Regions from separate parts of the Streptomyces hamibioticus genome, predicted to be linked through region 2. Evidence: predicted binding sites of a transcription regulator. Region 2 holds the regulator's gene; the other holds the start of a gene.

Region 1 (5,897 bases), 1.1 Mb from region 2:
CAGCAGCTTCACCGGGACCGCGCGGACGGACGTGGCCGTCGGCATCTCCAGCGAGGCGTCCATGTTCTTCGCGACGGCGGCGGCGGGACCGCGCAGCGTGACCAGATCGGGGCCCTCGGCGGGCTCCGCGGCGTCCTTGCCGGCGTCCTTGGCGGGCGCGGCCTTCGGCTGCGCCTTGGCGGCGGGCTTCGCCTGCGGGGCGGCGGGAGCCGTCTGGGCGGGCTTGGCGGCCGGGGCCTGTGCGGCGGGCTTCGGCGCGGCGGCCGGCTGAGCCGCCGGCGCGGGGGCCGGCTCGGCCGCCGGGGCGGACCGTGCAGTGCCGGTGGTCTCCGCGGCCCCCGTGGCCGCTGTCCCCGACGCAGCCTGGGCGGCGGCCGCCCCGGGCTTGTAGTCGGCGAAGAAGTCCCACCAGGCTCGGTCCACCGAATTGGGGTCCTGGAGGTACTGCTGATAGATCTCGTCGACGAGCCACTCGTTGGGACCGAACGCGGCCGCGGGGTTCTTGCCCGCTTGGTCGGTGTCGGTCGAGATGCTCGAGTTACTGGGGGACTGTGGCGACACGGCGGCAACCGCCCTCTTCCGCTTCACAAGGTGATGGACAGCGGGAATAAAGGCTACGCCTCCAAGGCCGGGAAGGTCAGGCCGGGCCCGTTCATCGTCGCGTAAGTCACATCTCAGCGCGTGTTTCGGGCTCGGAAATGGCGGGAAACAAGCGAGGTTCTGGGTCAGCAGGGAAGGGGGTACCCGCACCCGGCGCGGGGTCCGCGCGGGCCTGTGCCTGATCACACGTGTCCGCCAGCGCGGACGCCGGTGGATCTTGAGGCTCCGCTTCGAACTTTACGTCAACTTGGCACAGAACGCTGACCCGGAAGGGTGACAAGAATCCGGCAACCGCGCTCGGATTCGGCCACTCCGATCCGGCCGCCGTGGAGATCCACCGCCCACCGGGCGATCGCCAGGCCCAGCCCCGTACCGCCGTCGCTGCCCGGACCGTGCGGCCGGTTGACCGACCCCCGGTTGAACCGCTCGAACACCCGGTGCCACTCGGACCGGGGGATGCCGGGGCCCTCGTCCAGGACCTCCAGCTCCAGCGACTCCGGCAGGGACCCGCGCCGCGCCCGGACGGTCACCCGGCCGTGCGGCGGGCTGTGCTTGACCGCGTTGTCGATGAGGTTGGCGACCACCTGGTGGATGCGCTCGGGGTCGGCGTGCGCGGTCAGCTCCGGCGGGGTGACGTCGAGGTGCAGATGGACGTCGGTGCGGGTGTGGCTGCCGGAGCCGGAGGCGATGCCCGCACGGGCCGAGGCGACCATGTTGGCCTCCTTCAGCACCCCGGACAGGTACGGCCACACCTCGAAGCGCCGCTTGCGCAGCGGTACGACGCCGTTGTCGAGGCGCGAGAGGTCCAGCAGGGTCTCCACCAGCCGGCCGAGCCGCTCGGTCTGGCTCAGCGCCGTCCGCATGGTCTCCGGGTCGGCCTCGGTCACCCCGTCGACGATGTTCTCCAGCACCGCGCGCAGGCCCGCGATGGGGGTGCGCAGTTCGTGCGAGACGTTGGCCACCAGCTCCTTGCGCTGGCGGTCCTGGGCCTCCAGGTCGTCGGCCATGCGGTTGATGGTGACGGCGAGGTCGCCCAGCTCGTCACGGCGGTTCTCGCGCACCCGGCGGGTGTAGTCGCCGTGCGAGATCGACCGGGCCACCGCGTTCATCTCGTCCAGCGGCGCGGTCAGCGAGTGCGCCACGAACTGCGTGATCAGCAGCGTGGCGATCATCGAGAAGACCGTGATGAAGCGCAGCTCGGTCTTGGTGTGCACCGCGATCACCGACAGGCCGGTGGTGATCAGCACCGAGGTGACGACCAGGGCGCCCAGCTTGGTCTTGATCGAGAACGGGCGTACGCCGCCCCAGGGATCCCCGGGGCTCCTCCGTGCGGCCTGCCGCCCCTGGCTCATGGCGTCGGCGTCTCCAGCGCGTAGCCCACGCCGTGCACCGTACGGATCCGCTCGGCGCCGATCTTCCGGCGCAGCGCCTTGATGTGGCTGTCGACGGTCCGGGTCCCGGAGGCGTCCGCCCAGTCCCACACCTCGGCCAGCAGCTGCTCGCGCGAGAGCACCGCGCGCGGGGTGTTCGCCAGGCACACCAGCAGGTCGAACTCGGTGGGCGTGAGGTGCACGTCCTCGCTGCGCACCCGTACCCGGCGCTGGGCGTGGTCGATCTCCAGTTCGCCGAGGCGCAGGATGCCGCTGCGCGGGGTCGTGGCGGCCAGCGCGGCCCGCTCCACGCGACGCAGCAGCACGTGCACCCGTGCGGCCAGCTCCCGCATGGAGAACGGTTTGGTCATGTAGTCGTCGGCGCCGACGCCGAGGCCGACCAGCATGTCCGTCTCGTCGTCGCGGGCGGTGAGCATCAGCACCGGCACCGGGCGGGCGGCCTGCACCCGACGGCAGACCTCCAGGCCGTCGAAGCCGGGCAGCATGATGTCGAGGATCAGCAGGTCGGGCTGCCAGGCCTCGGCCGTGTCGACGGCGGCCGGGCCGTCACCCGCCGTTTGCACCAGGAATCCCTCGGCGCGCAGGCGGGTCGCGATGGCGTCGACGATCGTCTGGTCGTCCTCGACCACGAGCACCCGGCGCTGCGCGCCCGGGGTCGCCGCCGTGCCGTTGTGGGAGGTCTGTGTCTGCTCCATCGCCCGCCCCTGAAGGTGTGCCGTGCCGGGATCAGTGGGGTGATCCCTCGTGTGCGCATGACTGCGATTGACGCTTGAATGACCGCGTCAGGGCAGCAGCGTACGGGGACTCACCGGGCCTTTGCTATCCAGGTCCGACGCCGAGATGCACGACGTCCGGAACGCCCCGGGCAACGGGGATCTCTTCGGTACGCACCCGCTGGAACCCGGCATTACGCAAGGTTTCTTCGAATTCCGGAGAGGGCTGCGCCGACCACACGGCGAGCACGCCGCCCGGGCTCAAGACCCGTGCGCAGGCGGCCAGTCCGGCCGGTGCGTACAGCACGCCGTTGCCCTCGGTGACGGTCCAGCCGGGGCCGTTGTCGATGTCGAGGCACAGGGCGTCGTACGTGGCGGATGTCTCATTGACGTACTCGGTCAGGTCCGCCTCGACGACCTCCGTGCGCGGGTCGGCCAGGGCCTGGCGGGTCAGCTCGGACAGGGGGCCCGCGCGGTGCCAGTCGACGACGGCCCGTTCCCGCTCGACGACCGTGATGCGGCCCCAGCGGGAATTCGCGGCTGCATGCGCCAGCGAGAACCCGACGCCCAGGCCGCCGATCAGCAGGCGCGGCGCCGGGCGCCCGCCGGCGGTGTCCAGCGCGGTGAGTGCCGCGTCGACGAGCCGGCGCTCGGAGCGGCCGTCGGAGGTGTCCATCAGGAAGCAGCCGTTGGCGATGATCTGCAGCAGACCGCCGTGCCGGCGCAGCACGACCTCGCCGTAGGGGCCTTCACGACGGTCCAGGACTTCGGGGATGTCGTACGTGAGGGACATTCCGTCATCCTGGCACTCCACTGACGATTTGTTGACGGAACCGCGAACTCCGGAGGGCGCTCCGGGGTTTCGCCGGCACCGGCCACCGTTGTCCCGCTGTCCCGTTGTCCCGCTGTCCCGCTGTCCCGTTGTCCCGCCCGGCAGTGGTGATCGCCCAGAGCGAACAGGGTCGGGGGAACAATCGGCGCTCCCCAAGCATTGAGTCGGCATAACTCAACTTGACTGCCGAAGGGGAGATCATGGCTGCTGAGTCCACGGAGTTCACACCGCTCACCCTGCCCGTGCTGCCGCTCGACGACGAGGTCGTGCTGCCCGGGATGGTGGTCCCGCTGGACCTGAGCGACTCCGAGGTCCGCGCCGCGGTGGAGGCCGCCCAGGCCGCCGCCCGGTCCGAGCCCGGCAAGCCCCGGGTGCTGCTCGTGCCCCGCATCGACGGCACGTACGCGAAGACCGGCGTGCTGGGCACCGTCGAGCAGGTGGGCCGGCTGGCCGACGGCGACCCGGGTGCCCTCATCCGTGGCCGCGGCCGCGTGCGGATCGGCGCCGGCACCACTGGGCCCGGCGCCGCGCTGTGGGTCGAGGGCACGCGGATCGACGAGAGCGGGCCCGATCCGCTGCCCGGCCAGGTCGCCGAACTGGTGAAGGAGTACAAGGCGCTCGCCACCGCCTGGCTCCGCAAGCGCGGCGCCTGGCAGGTCGTCGACCGCGTCCAGGCCATCGACGACGTCTCCGCGCTCGCCGACAACTCCGGCTACTCGCCGTTCCTGACCACCGACCAGAAGGTCGAGCTGCTGGAGACCACCGACCCGGTCGCCCGCCTGCGGCTCGCCACCCGCCAGCTGCGCGACCACCTCGCCGAGCAGGACGTCGCCGAGACCATCGCCAAGGACGTCCAGGAAGGCGTCGACAAGCAGCAGCGGGAGTTCCTGCTGCGCCGTCAGCTCGAAGCCGTCCGCAAGGAACTGCGGGAGCTGAACGGGGAGAAGGAGGGCGAGGAGTCCGACGACTACCGCGCCCGCGTCGAGGCGGCCGATCTCCCCGAGAAGGTCCGCGAGGCCGCCCTGAAGGAGGTCGACAAGCTGGAGCGCGCCTCCGACCAGTCGCCGGAGGGCTCCTGGATCCGCACCTGGCTCGACACCGTCCTCGAACTGCCGTGGAACGAGCGCACCGAGGACGCCTACGACATCCAGGGCGCCAAGGCCGTCCTGGATGCCGAGCACGCGGGCCTGGACGACGTCAAGGAGCGGATCACCGAGTACCTGGCGGTCCGCAAGCGGCGCACCGACCGCGGCCTGGGCGTCGTCGGCGGCCGTCGGGGCGGCGCCGTGCTCGCCCTGGTCGGCCCGCCCGGCGTCGGCAAGACCTCGCTCGGCGAGTCCGTCGCCCACGCGATGGGCCGCAAGTTCGTCCGGGTCGCCCTCGGCGGCGTCCGCGACGAGGCCGAGATCCGCGGCCACCGGCGTACGTACGTCGGCGCGCTGCCCGGCCGGATCGTGCGCGCCGTCAAGGAGGCCGGATCGATGAACCCGGTCGTTCTGCTGGACGAGATCGACAAGGTCGGCTCGGACTTCCGGGGCGACCCGGCCGCGGCGCTGCTGGAGGTCCTGGACCCCGCGCAGAACCACACCTTCCGGGACCACTACCTGGAGGTGGAGCTCGACCTGAGCGACGTCGTCTTCCTCGCCACCGCCAACGTCCTGGAGGCCATCCCGGAGGCCCTGCGCGACCGCATGGAGCTGGTCCGGCTCGACGGCTACACCGAGGACGAGAAGATCGTCATCGCCCGGGACCACCTGGTGCCGCGCCAGCTGGAGCGGGCGGGCCTGGACAAGGACGAGGTCACCGTCGACGAGGGCGCCCTGCGCAAGCTGGCCGGCGAGTACACGCGCGAGGCCGGGGTGCGCAATCTGGAGCGGTCCGTCGCCCGGCTGCTGCGCAAGGTCGCGGCCCAGAGCGAACTGGGCGAGCGGGAGCTGCCGTTCACCGTCACCGACGCCGACCTGCGCGCGCTGATCGGCCGGCCGCACCACGTGCCCGAGTCCGCCCAGGACCCGGCCGAGCGCCGCACCTCCGTGCCGGGCGTGGCCACCGGCCTGGCGGTGACGGGCGCGGGCGGTGACGTGCTGTACGTCGAGGCCTCCCTCGCCGACCCGGAGACCGGGGCGGCCGGCCTGACGCTCACCGGCCAGCTCGGGGACGTGATGAAGGAGTCGGCGCAGATCGCGTTGAGCTTCCTGCGCAGCCACGGAGCCGAACTGGAACTGCCGGTGGCCGATCTGAAGGACCGGGGCGTGCACATCCACTTCCCGGCGGGCGCGGTCCCCAAGGACGGCCCGAGCGCCGGCATCACCATGACCACGGCCCTCGCCTCGCTGCTGTCCGGCCGGCTGGTCCGCACCG
Region 2 (5,897 bases):
AGGGCGAGCAGCTCGTCTACCAGACCGAGAAGTTCCTCAAGGACAACGAGGACAAGGTCCCGGGCGAGGTCAAGACCGAGGTCGAGGAAGCCGTCAGCGAGCTGAAGGAGAAGCTCAAGGGCGAGGACACGGCCGAGATCCGCACCGCCACGGAGAAGGTCGCGGCCGTCTCGCAGAAGCTGGGCCAGGCGATGTACGCCGACGCCCAGTCCGCGCAGGCCGCCGGCGGGCCCGAGGGTGCCACCGCCGGTGGCGCCAAGGCCGCCGACGACGACGTGGTGGACGCCGAGATCGTGGACGACGAGCGCAAGGACGGTGCCGCGTGACGGAGGAGACCCCGGGTTTTGACGAGAAGCCCGACGTCCCCTCCGGCGCCGACCACCCCGACGACGCCGAGCCGAAGGCCGCCGCCCCCTCCTCGGAGGCGGGGGCGGCCCCGGCCGGGGACGCGAGCCAGGACGCGGGCCTGGTGGCCCAGCTGGACCAGGTGCGCACCGCGCTGAGCGAGCGCACCGCGGACCTCCAGCGGCTCCAGGCCGAGTACCAGAACTACCGCCGCCGGGTCGAGCGGGACCGGGCCGCGGTCAAGGAGGTCGCCGTCGCGAACCTCCTGACCGAGCTGCTCCCGGTGCTCGACGACATCGGCCGCGCACGGGAACACGGCGAGCTGGTCGGCGGGTTCAAGTCCGTCGCCGAGTCGCTGGAGACGGTCGCGGCCAAGATGGGGCTCCAGCAGTTCGGCAAGGAGGGCGAGCCCTTCGACCCGACGATCCACGAGGCCCTGATGCACTCCTACGCCCCGGACGTCACCGAGACGACGTGCGTGGCGATTCTGCAGCCCGGGTACCGGATCGGCGAGCGCACCATCCGCCCCGCGCGGGTGGCCGTGGCCGAGCCGCAGCCGGGTGCGCAGACGGTCAAGCCGGCCGAGGAGGGCGGCGAGACAGAGGCGGAGTCCGCGGAGAACAAGGAGAGCGGTGGCCCGGACGAGGGCTGAGCTTGAATCGATGAGAGAGGAGGGACGTCGGGGATGAGCACCAAGGACTTCATCGAGAAGGACTACTACAAGGTCCTCGGCGTCCCCAAGGACGCCACCGAGGCCGAGATCAAGAAGGCGTACCGGAAGCTCGCCCGCGAGTACCACCCGGACGCCAACAAGGGCAACGCCAGGGCCGAGGAGCGCTTCAAGGAGATCTCCGAGGCGAACGACGTCCTCGGCGACCCCAAGAAGCGCAAGGAGTACGACGAAGCCCGCGCCCTCTTCGGCAACGGCGGCTTCCGCCCCGGGCCCGGGGCGGGCGGCGGCTCCTTCAACTTCGACCTGAGCGACCTCTTCGGAGGCGGCGCCCAGGGCGGCGGCCAGGGTGCCGGCGGCTTCGGCGGCGGACTCGGTGACGTCTTCGGGGGACTGTTCAACCGCGGCGGTGCGGGTGCGGGTGCGGGCACCCGGACCCAGCCCCGGCGCGGCCAGGACATCGAGTCCGAGGTCACCCTGAGCTTCACGGAGGCCATCGAGGGCGCCACGGTGCCGCTGAGGATGTCCTCCCAGCAGCCCTGCAAGGCCTGTTCCGGCACCGGCGACAAGAACGGCACGCCCCGGGTGTGCCCGACCTGCGTCGGCACCGGCCAGGTGGCGCGGGGCTCCGGCGGTGGCTTCTCGCTGACCGACCCCTGCCCGGACTGCAAGGGCCGCGGCCTGATGGCGGAGCACCCCTGCGAGGTCTGCAAGGGTTCCGGACGCGCCAAGTCCTCGCGGACGATGCAGGTCCGCATCCCGGCCGGGGTGTCGGACGGCCAGCGCATCCGGCTGCGCGGCAAGGGCGCGCCCGGCGAGCGGGGCGGTCCGGCGGGCGACCTGTACGTGGTGGTGCACGTCAAGGACCACCCCGTCTTCGGCCGCAAGGGCGACAACCTCACCGTCACCGTCCCGGTCACCTATCCCGAGGCGGCGCTCGGCGGCGAGGTCCGGGTCCCGACCCTGGGCGGGCCGCCGGTCACGCTGAAGCTGCCCGCGGGCACGCCCAACGGGCGGACCATGCGGGCCCGGGGCAAGGGTGCGGTCCGCAAGGACGGCACCCGCGGCGATCTGCTGGTCACCGTCGAGGTGAGTGTTCCGAAGGACCTGACGGGGAAGGCTCGTGACGCGCTCGAGGCGTATCGCGAGGCGACCGCGGGCGAGGATCCGCGGGCGGAGCTGTTCCAGGCCGCGAAGGGAGCTTGATGGAGATGGACGGCCGTCGACGCAATCCGTATGAACTGACCGAGGACACCCCGGTCTACGTCATCTCGGTGGCGGCCCAGCTCTCCGGCCTGCACCCGCAGACCCTGCGCCAGTACGACCGTCTGGGCCTGGTGTCGCCGGACCGCACCGCCGGCCGGGGCCGCCGCTACTCGGCCCGCGACATCGAACTGCTCCGCCAGGTGCAGCAGTTGTCGCAGGACGAGGGCATCAACCTGGCCGGCATCAAGCGCATCATCGAACTGGAGAACCAGGTCGCCGCGCTCCAGTCCCGCATCGCCGAGCTGCAGGACGCGCTCGACGGCGCGGCCACGGCGATGCGCCAGCGGGAGGCGGCGGTGCACGCGTCGTACCGCCGTGACCTGGTGCCGTACCAGGAGGTCCAGCAGACCAGCGCGCTGGTGGTGTGGCGCCCGAAGCGGCAGCAGTCGGACTGACGCCGGCTCGGTGAAGGGGCCCGGAGGTTCGCAGGAGCCTCCGGGCCCCTTCGCGTGCGCGTCCGCACCGGGCTGACAGCAAGTGCCGTGCCGCGGTGCAGGATCCTGACAGCGTTCCGTCTTCAGGTGGCGCCCCGTCGCTGGCAGAGTCGTGGCATGGAAACAGGGGGAACACGCAGAAATCGCGCATCGGCACCGTCGTCAGGAGGGGCTATCCGGCGCTCGCGCTGTCCCTGCTGGTCGCGCTGCCGGTGAGCACGGTGGTGACCGCCCCGGGCGGGCCGTCGGTGCGTGTGTCGGGGATGACCCCGCCGTCCTACCTCCGCGACACCCTCGTGCCCCGGTTGACCGCCGGTGCCGCCGAGGCGGGCCGCGCCGCCCGCCCGCGCATCGCGACCGCCGTCCACGTGGCCGTCCGCCGCCCCGGCCGCGACCCGCGCCGCCTGGCCGAGGCCGCCGCGGGCGCCCACCTGCGCGCCCCGCACTACGCGGCCATGCTGCGCCGCGCCGGCGTGGACCTCGACGGCCCCGACCCGGCCGCGGCACTCCTGCGCGCCGACGTCGTCGTCACCGGCACCCCGGAGGAGATCGCCGGCGCCCTCGCCGGCTACCGGGCCGCGGGCGTCGACGAACTCCTCCTCAACCCCACCGCCACCCTCCTCACCGAGGGCGTCCACGCGGCGGTCGACGACCTGGAGGAGATCACCGCGGCCCTGGGAGCCGCTCGCGCACGCGATGTGTGAGCGGCGTGTGCGCACGCATCCGGCAGATCCCCGCGGGCCGTTCGCAGATTTCTCGTGAGTTCAGCGGAACGTACTGTTCCCATCTCGTTAAGTGGTTCCCCTTGACGCCGGTGGCGGGTGACGCGTTGGCTTTTCAGTCACATGGGCCGCACTGCTGTGCCCACGTCCGAAACGCACCTGAAGTGAGCCCTGCATGCGTCGTATCGCCATATCCGTGGCCGCCACCTCCGTGTCCGTCATGCTCGCCGGCTGCGGCGCGCTCAACGCGACGGGCAGCAGTGACGACGCGAGCCCGACGAAGGGCAACGACATCACCGTAGGACTGCTCCTCCCGGAGAAGGCCAACACGCGCTACGAGCAGTTCGACTACCCCATCTTCAAGGAGAAGGTCGCCGACCTCACCGACGACCGGGGCAAGGTCGAGTACGCCAACGCCGAGGCGAGCGCGCAGCGGCAGTCCGACCAGATGCAGCAGATGATCGACGACCAGGTCGACGTGATCGTGCTGGACGCGGTCGACTCGCACGCCATCGCGGACAGCGTGCGGAAGGCCAAGGACGCGGGCATCCCCGTCATCGCCTACGACCGGCTGGCCGAGGGGCCGATCGACGCCTACATCTCCTTCGACAACGAACTGATCGGCGAGGTCCAGGGCCGCTCCCTGCTGGAGGCGCTCGGCGAGGAACTGGACAGCTCCGACAAGATCGTGATGATGAACGGCTCGCCCACCGACCCGAACGCCAAGCAGTTCAAGGCGGGCGCGCTGTCGCAGCTTCAGGGCAAGGTGACCATCGCCGCGTCCTACGACACCAAGGACTGGAAGCCGGAGAACGCCCAGGCGAACATGACCAAGGCGATCGCGTCGATCGGCAAGGACAACGTCGCCGCCGTCTACGCGGCCAACGACGGCATGGCCGGCGGTGTCATCAAGGCGCTGAAGGCGGCGGGCGTCACCGACCTGCCGCCCATCACCGGCCAGGACGCGGAACTGGCGGGCGTGCAGCGGATCGTCAGCGGCGCGCAGTACATGAGCGTGTACAAGTCCTACCCGCAGGAGGCCGAGAACGCCGCGGAGCTGGCAGTGGCCCGGGTCCAGGGCAAGGACATCCAGTTCGACGCGCTCGCCCGCGACAAGGTCGACAGCCCCACCCACAAGGGCATTCCCGCGCAGCTGGTCCCCGTCGTCGCCCTGACGCAGGACAACATCGAGGACACCGTCGTCGCGGACGGCATCCACAAGGTTTCCGACATCTGTACGGCCGAGTACGCCGCGGCGTGCGCGGAGATCGGGCTGAAGGGCTGAAGCAGCCGTTTCCGCCCGGGCATACCGGTGTCATCCGGTGTTTTCCGGCGGCCACCGCCCCGAGAGCCGTGTTGCGGACCCGGTCCCGGCCGCGCATAGTTGCGCTGCGGAACGAGGCGGAAACCGGGGGTGAGATGGGCGATGGCCGGGCCCGGGACGGACGAGCATCCACACGGCGCTGACCGACTGTGCGAGGCCGGGGACCGGGTGTATTCCCGGGCCGTCCGGCGGGGGCGCGTGCCGCGCCGGGACGCCGAGCCGGTGCCGTGCCTGCTGGAGCTGGCCCTGCTGCACCCCGACCCGGACGACATGGACTGGCTGGTGCCCACCTCCCCGCAGGAGGTGATGACCCGGCTGCTGCGCGGGGTGTACGACGAGGTCAGCGCCAGCCAGCGGCGGGTGGGCTCGGCCGTGGCCGCCTTCGAGTGGTACGCCGGGCTGGGCCGTCAGGTGCGGCCGTCCCCGGCAGCGGCCGAGGGCGGCGCGGCGATCCGCGTCCTGGACGGACTGGCCCGGATCCAGGCCGCGATGGACGAGGCGACCCAGGCGTGCACGACGGAGGTGCTCACCGTGCAGCCCGGCGGCATCCGCCGCGAGCACGAGCTGTCGGAGGGACTGCACCGGGCGCTGGCACTGCGCGGGCGCGGGGTGCGGATGCGGGACCTGTACACGCACGTGGCGCGGCACGGCCAGGGGCTGCTCAACTACCTGGAGCTGATGGGCGACGCGGTGGAGGCGCGCACGCTGGACGAGGTGATCGACCGCCTCATCCTCTTCGACCGCACCGTCGCCTTCATCCCCGCCAACTCCGACCGCACGATGGCGCTCGAACTGCGCCACCCCGCGCTGATCGCGTACCTGGCCACGGTCTTCGAACGCCTGTGGCGCCTCGCGATCCCCCTGACCGCACCGCTGCCCGACACCGGTATCGAGGGCATCTCGCACCGCGAGCGGTCCATCGCGGCGCTGCTGGCGGAGGGCCACCAGGACGCGGTGATCGCGGAGCGGCTCGGCATCAGCGTACGCACGGCCCGGGCGCACATCGCCCGCCTGTCGGACACTTTGGGCGCGGCCAGCCGCACCCAGCTGGGCGTCCGCATCGCCCAGGCCGGTCTGGACGGCCCGACCCCCACGTCCGCGTCCGTCAGGGTTCCCGGTCAAGGATCCCCGACCGC

What was found. The regulator HspR, encoded in region 2, represses chaperone genes until heat shock. The targets are predictions, from matches to a motif close to TTGAGNNNNNNNNNCTCAA.
Region 1: lon (endopeptidase La) is a predicted target of HspR. The motif match lies at 3,696-3,714, and genes of this name have one in related genera.

Annotation. Positions count from the first base shown of each region.
Region 1 is NZ_JBKKQY010000001.1:2,401,183-2,407,079, reverse strand. Features, by position in the region: gene ACLGIH_RS10635 (multifunctional oxoglutarate decarboxylase/oxoglutarate dehydrogenase thiamine pyrophosphate-binding subunit/dihydrolipoyllysine-residue succinyltransferase subunit) at 1-561, opposite strand, end outside; gene ACLGIH_RS10630 (HAMP domain-containing sensor histidine kinase) at 843-1,952, opposite strand; gene ACLGIH_RS10625 (response regulator transcription factor) at 1,949-2,686, opposite strand; gene ACLGIH_RS10620 (spermidine synthase family protein) at 2,811-3,497, opposite strand; gene lon (endopeptidase La) at 3,737-5,897, shown strand, end outside.
Region 2 is NZ_JBKKQY010000001.1:3,529,765-3,535,661, reverse strand. Features, by position in the region: gene dnaK (molecular chaperone DnaK) at 1-326, shown strand, start outside; gene grpE (nucleotide exchange factor GrpE) at 323-997, shown strand; gene dnaJ (molecular chaperone DnaJ) at 1,031-2,221, shown strand; gene ACLGIH_RS15885 (heat shock protein transcriptional repressor HspR) at 2,227-2,676, shown strand; partial or broken gene lxmJ (F420-dependent peptide dehydroalanine reductase LxmJ) at 2,973-3,419, shown strand; gene ACLGIH_RS15875 (sugar ABC transporter substrate-binding protein) at 3,613-4,722, shown strand; gene ACLGIH_RS15870 (helix-turn-helix transcriptional regulator) at 4,864-5,897, shown strand, end outside; gene ACLGIH_RS15865 (helix-turn-helix transcriptional regulator) at 5,867-5,897, opposite strand, start outside.